2 regions of the Streptococcus sp. 210928-DFI.4.42 genome follow, and region 1 is predicted to be linked to the other one. Evidence: predicted binding sites of a transcription regulator. Region 1 holds the regulator's gene; the other holds the start of a gene.
What was found. Region 1 encodes NrdR, which represses ribonucleotide reductase genes. Its sites were predicted from a motif close to ACACNATATATNGTGT; they were not measured.

Region 1 (3,419 bases):
CGTTTCCTCATAAGCGACATCCGCATAGCCTTCATTCATGGTGAGGATGGGCTTATAACCTTTGGCAATATAATCCGGATCTCCCAATAAGAAACGGTTGCGTTCACTAATGTATTGATTAAATTTTGAAATACTCCGTCGAATTTCTTGTTCAGACAAAGACTGGTCCTTGATAAAGGCAGCCACTTCTTGGTCTGCCAAGATCTGTGCGACCAAATCCTCATAGTTAAATTGACGCGCACGGTTCATGTGAGACATGGTTTGACCTACACTTTCCATCTACTCACCTCCTTGATTCAGTTTTTCTAATAGGCGTTGTTTCTCTTTAGCAAGATCCACCTTTTCTGCTTGACTGGTTTGATTTTGATAGTTTGGTTGGCTCCACTTGGGAACATTGCTGTTCTTGCCCTTGGCTGATGTAGGACTCGTCCCCTTGTTTCCTTGAGCTTTAGCTTGTTCCTGGCGTTCTCGAACTTTTAAAATCGCTAGTTCTGCACTGTTGACCCCTTGATAAGAAAAATCATTTCCCACCTTCAAAGCATACTTTTCATTGAGATTAGCAGACTGGGTCTTGTTAAAGGTCAACAACAAGATAATATTGATCACCTCGTCTAGTAAGCCTAGATCAGCTAACTTGGATAATGTCTTGCGTTCGCTCTGCGTAATGGTCGCATTGCGCGCCTTCTTAATCTCTGCTAGAAATTGTAGGCTGGATTTTGCCTTAGCTTCCCTCAGAATGGTTTCTTCCTGACGGCTATAGGACATGCGTGGTTGCTCTTGGCTCGCCTGAGCCAACTTTTGCTTCATTCTCTTTGGAGAGACAATCCGGTCTACAGCTGTTTCTTTCGCTAAAAGATAAGTTTCATACCAGGTCCATTGTTGCTCTTCTGCGATGGCAAAGAGGGCTAGGGTTGCTTCTCCTTCATCCACAAAACGAAGTCCATCACGCCCCATCATTCGCTTAAACATCTCCATATCAAACTGCTGTTTCTTACTTGGAAGAACAGTCACCTCCCCAGCATCTAGTCCAAAGACTTGCGAGAAGGAAACTTGCCGTCTAGTCCCTAAAGAGCGTGCTGGGAGCAGATCCTCCACGGCCTTTTCCCCAATCTTTTTTTCAAGCAAGCGTTTGAAAACAGCATTCGAAAAAAATTGTTCTGAGGCAAGAGGAGCATGTAACTGGATGGTGATCCCAACTTCTTCCTCATAGAGATCGATCAACCCCATAGCAATTAAGCGATCAAAGGCGAGTAGCATCTGTGGAAATCCTATATTTAAGTGATTGAGGATTTGAGCAAGTAAATATTGTTTTTCACCCTGATCATAAGAGGCGAGCAGATAACGATAAACTGCTACTGTTTCCGTCTCCAAAATAGGCAGGTAATACTGCTCCAATGCAGCCCCTGCCGGTGGAAGAAGATTATTTTTTAAAAATGCGAAAGGCGTATTGGGCTTCATCTATTTTTCCTTTTTCTTCTTGGTTCCCTTCGTAATTTGTTTCAAGAGGGTCTCTAACTCACCGACATCCTTGAAACTCCGGTAAACACTAGCAAAACGGACATAGGTGATCTCATCTAGATCTGCTAACTCATCCATGACCAACGAACCAATATATTCACTGTTGATTTCATTATCACTTTGGCTGCGAACCTTTTGCTCGATCCGGTTTACAATTTCTTCGATTTCGTCACTAGAAACAGGCCGTTTTTGAGCTGAGCGGATAATACCATTAAAGATTTTATCACGAGAAAATTGCTCGCGTGTCCCATCCTTTTTGACGACCACTAGAGTCCGCTCTTCCACTCGTTCGTAGGTAGTAAAGCGATAATGGCACTCTTCGCATTCCCTGCGACGACGGATGGTATTCCCATCTTCAGCTTGTCGACTATCCACCACACTAGACTTACTTCCACCACATTTTGGACAACGCATTTGCTACCTCCTTAAACTGTTTTAACACTTCATTTTACCATAAATTGAATCGTAAAGAAAGCAGAAGAACAGGAGAATCCCCTATGCTTGCTCCTCATTGATCCATAAAAAAGAGTCGAAGGACGATTGAATAAAATCGTTTTCCTTTCGACTCTCCATTTATATTAAAGTGATAATTCGGCTTCTAAGCCATAGTGATCACTGACATGGGGTTTGTTTTGATCATCAAAAATGACATGTAGACGCTGGATGTCCCATTCTGGACTTGCAAAGACGTAATCGATTCGCAATGGAACTTGATTATCCGTCCAGCCATCGATTCCAGGACCTACAGTATAAGTCCCCTTTGTTTCTTTAGCTTCGATAAAGCTGTCTTGAAGCTTAAGGGAACTGGATAGAATCGTCTCATACCCTTCTTGACCGGCAGGATTATTGAAATCACCAGCTAGAATAAAGGGTTTGCCTACTTGGCTGAAGTAGTTCTCAATGCGTGGCCACTCAAATTGGAAACCTTTGTCCCACCAAGAAAGATGGACGCTGGCAACAGCAATCTCTTTGCCATCTACACTTGTATGGGCAACGGCTACTCGACGAGTATGGTAGTCCGTTGGATCATCCATATTGGATACCAAAATCTCATCCGCCTTCAAGGGTTGACGCGAAAGAACGGCCACACCCTCATTGAGGTGATCATAGCCAATATGGTTATAAGCCCAAGTCCAATAATAGTGGAGTCCTTGAGCAGCTAACTCTTCTACCAATACGCGAACAAAGTGATCTTTGTGAATGGCTACAGATGATGGCAAGGCTTGATAATACTCATCTGTTTCGACTGCTTCTGAGCCCATTTCTTGATTGACCTCTTGGAAACAGATCACATCATATTGCGCTTCCAAAATTTGTTCCTTGAGGGTTTCAAATTTTTGCTGAGCATTCTCTTCCATCCAACTATGGGAATTTAATGTTAAAAATTTCATCCCCTGATTTCTCCTTCTCTCCAAATCAAGAAACGGCAAGAGGCCGGGTGCACTGCCCCAACCTCATTTTCTTTGCCGATGTCTTTTATAATTCTACTGTTGCAACTGGCGCATTTGCTGCCAATTTACCAGTATGTTCGACCTTAACGGATTTAATCGCATCTGCATTTGTGAAGACAACAATTGTTGAAGTTTCACGACCAGCTTCACGGATCGCATCAAGGTCTGCTTCTACCAAGAGGTCTCCAGCAGCCACTGTTTGACCTTCAGAAACTTTAACCTCAAATGGTTTTCCTTCAAGACTAACAGTATCTAGACCGATGTGAACCAAGACTTCCAAACCATTATCTGTTACCAAACCAAGGGCATGTTTGGTTGGGAAGACGCTAGTAACTTTACCAGCAACTGGTGAAACGATGTGGCCATTTTCAGGCTCAACCGCAAATCCGTCACCCATCATTTTTTGTGAGAATACAGGATCTTTCACATCTTCGATGTTGATCACTTCAC
Region 2 (3,419 bases), on a different contig from region 1:
TTGAACCAAGGTTACATGAGACGTCTGTCCCCATTTTAATGAATTCTTGAGCATCGTTGATCAAGCTTGGCTCTTGAACCTGGAGGATCTCTGAACACAAGTTACTCATGATGATCTTGCCATCAACAGGGTTTGCACGGTTAGCAGTATCGATGTTAACTACATATGGGTAACCAGATTCTTGTTGCAATTTAGAAATTTCAGTTTCCAAATCACGCGCCTTAATTTTTGTCTTGCGGATGTTTGGATTAGCAACCAACTCATCGTATTTTTCAGTGATGTCGATGTAGTTAAATGGTACTCCGTATTCACGTTCTACAGAGTATGGGCTGAAGAGGTACATTTCTTCATTCTTACGCGCCAACTCGTAGAACTTGTCTGGCACGACGACCCCAAGTGAGAGAGTCTTCACCCGAACTTTTTCATCAGCATTTTCTTTCTTAGTTGAAAGGAAGGCGATGATGTCTGGGTGGAAGACGTTGAGGTAAACCACCCCAGCCCCTTGGCGTTGTCCCAATTGGTTAGAGTAAGAGAAGCTATCTTCGAAGAGTTTCATAACTGGAACCACTCCAGAAGCGGCTCCTTCATACCCTTTGATTGGTGCTCCAGCTTCACGAAGGTTGCTGAGAGAAATCCCAACCCCACCACCGATACGAGACAGTTGAAGGGCAGAGTTGATGGAACGTCCGATCGCATTCATATCATCGGTTACTTGGATCAAGAAACATGATACCAATTCCCCACGGCGGGCACGTCCAGCGTTTAAGAAAGAAGGAGTAGCTGGTTGGTAGCGTTGGTGGATAATTTCGTTTGCGATGTCTCGCGCGATAGCTTCATTTCCATCAGCAAAATAGAGAGCATTGAAAAAGACACGGTCTTCCATGCTTTCAAGATAGTATTCTCCATCATTTGTTTTCAAAGCGTATTGGTTATAGAATTTGTAGGCCGCCATGAAGGACTTGAATTGGAAGTTTTGATCTTTGATAAATTGGGCCAATTCCTCTAAAAATTCAGGACGGTATTTCTCGATAAAAGCTCTCTCAATGTAATTGTGCTCGAGAAGGTACTGAATCTTGTCTGTAATCGAGTCAAAGGTTCTAGTATTTGGTACAACATTTTCTTTAAAGAACGCATCCAAAGCTTCTTTATCTTTATGAAGCATGATTTGGCCGTTTACTGGACGGTTGATTTCATTGTTAAGACGAAAATACGTCACATCTTCAAGAGATTTTAATCCCATAATAATCCTTTTCTAGTTCAAAAAAATGAAGAGGAGAAGTCCTCTCTTTCCAAGTAAAAAGTCTAGTGTTAGGTTGCTAACGCTAGACCCTATTTAAGCAAAATACTGTGTTTATTAAGAAAGTTTCTTCAACTTAGCTGGTTGAAAACCAGAAAATACTTCATCCGGTGTTTGAATAACTGGAGCAGCATTGAAGCCAAGGTTCTTAACATGCTCTACAAATTCTGGCTGTTCATCTAAGTTAATTTCGCGGTATTCCACATGATTGCTATCGAGGAATCGCTTGGTCATTTTGCATTGAACACAATTATTTTTTGAATAAATGGTTACCATTTCTTTTTCGTTCTCCTATCGAAATATAAATCTGTAAACAGTATAAACAAAATCCAGCAACTTGTCAACAAAATAAAACTAAATATTGTGCAAAGATATGAAATGGGGTTTTTAAAACACAATATATTGTGGTGAACGGAAATTGAGAAATTCCAAGAAATGGGATAGGAATAGGCTTTAAAGCATCTTTAATTAGTTATAATTTTTTTGTGAATCAATATCCTGTGGTACACTTGCTTCTTTTTATTTGAAAGCGGAGGAAAATGTTACTTATAATATAGTAGAAAATTGAAAAGATTTGTTCTCCATTCTTCAGGTACTTCTTAGAATGTATCTAAATTGGGATTTTTCGCAGTCTTTTTCTGTAAGTCAGTGATAAAAATCTTGAAAAAAATTTCAAAAGATGATATAATACCAAATTGTAAGGGTTATCAAAAGGTAACTCAAAAACTATTTTTTAAAAGGAGAGTCCAATTATGGCTTCTAAAGATTTCCACATCGTGGCAGAAACAGGTATCCACGCACGTCCAGCAACTTTGTTGGTTCAAACTGCTAGCAAATTTGCATCAGACATCACTCTTGAATACAAAGGTAAATCAGTTAACTTGAAATCAATCATGGGTGTTATGAGCCTTGGTGTTGGTCAAGGTGCTGACGTTGTAATTTCTGCTGAAGGTGCTGACGCTGATGATGCAATCGCAGCTATTTCAGAAACAATGACTAAAGAAGGATTGGCTTAAAAATATGACAAAAATGCTAAAAGGAATTGCAGCATCTGACGGTGTTGCCGTTGCTAAGGCATATTTGCTCATTCAACCAGACTTATCATTTGAGACTGTTTCAGTCGAAGATACAAGTGCAGAAGAAGCTCGTTTGGATGCAGCTCTTGAAGCTTCACAAAACGAGCTTTCTCTTATTCGGGAGAATGCAGTAGCAAGCCTTGGTGAAGAAGCAGCGCAAGTTTTTGATGCGCATATGATGGTTCTCGCTGACCCTGAAATGATTGGTCAGATCAAAGAAACGATTCGTACGAAAAAAATCAATGCAGAGGCTGGCTTGAAAGAAGTCACTGACATGTTCATTGCAATCTTTGAAGGAATGGAAGACAATCCTTACATGCAAGAACGTGCAGCAGACATTCGCGACGTTACCAAACGTGTCCTTGCCAACTTGCTTGGTAAGAAATTGCCAAACCCTGCTTCTATCAATGAAGAAGCAATCGTGGTAGCGCATGACTTGACACCATCTGATACAGCTCAGTTGAACAAAAAGTACGTAAAAGCCTTTGTTACTAACATCGGTGGACGTACCAGTCACTCAGCTATCATGGCGCGTACACTTGAAATCGCAGCTGTTTTGGGTACAAATAACATTACAGAACTTGTCAAAGATGGTGATGTTTTGGCTGTTTCAGGGATCACTGGTGAAGTGGTGATCAACCCTACTGAAGAACAAATCGCAGCCTTCAAAGCAGCTGGTGAAGCTTATGCCAAACAAAAAGCTGAATGGGCTCTCCTTAAAGATGCTCAAACAGTGACTGCTGATGGAAAACACTTCGAGTTGGCTGCCAACATCGGTACCCCTAAAGACGTTGAAGGTGTAAACGATAATGGTGCAGAGGCAGTTGGTCTCTATCGTACAGAATTCTTGTACATGGATTCTCAAGACTTCCCAACAGAAGATGACCAATACGAAGCCTACAAAGCTGTTCTTGAAGGTATGAACGGTAAACCTGTTGTCGTTCGTACAATGGATATTGGTGGGGATAAAGAACTTCCTTACTTCGATCTTCCTAAAGAAATGAACCCATTCTTGGGTTACCGTGCTTTGCGTATTTCTATCTCTG

Region 2: nrdH (glutaredoxin-like protein NrdH) is a predicted target of NrdR. The motif match lies at 1,690-1,705, and genes of this name have one in related genera.

The regions. Positions count from the first base shown of each region.
Region 1 is NZ_JAJCHF010000017.1:22,896-26,314, forward strand. Features, by position in the region: gene dnaI (primosomal protein DnaI) at 1-279, opposite strand, end outside; gene LIZ08_RS07315 (DnaD domain protein) at 280-1,458, opposite strand; gene nrdR (transcriptional regulator NrdR) at 1,459-1,932, opposite strand; gene LIZ08_RS07325 (endonuclease/exonuclease/phosphatase family protein) at 2,097-2,909, opposite strand; gene LIZ08_RS07330 (PTS transporter subunit IIBC) at 2,995-3,419, opposite strand, start outside.
Region 2 is NZ_JAJCHF010000002.1:115,737-119,155, reverse strand. Features, by position in the region: gene nrdE (class 1b ribonucleoside-diphosphate reductase subunit alpha) at 1-1,240, opposite strand, end outside; gene nrdH (glutaredoxin-like protein NrdH) at 1,355-1,573, opposite strand; gene LIZ08_RS01425 (phosphocarrier protein HPr) at 2,050-2,313, shown strand; gene ptsP (phosphoenolpyruvate--protein phosphotransferase) at 2,318-3,419, shown strand, end outside.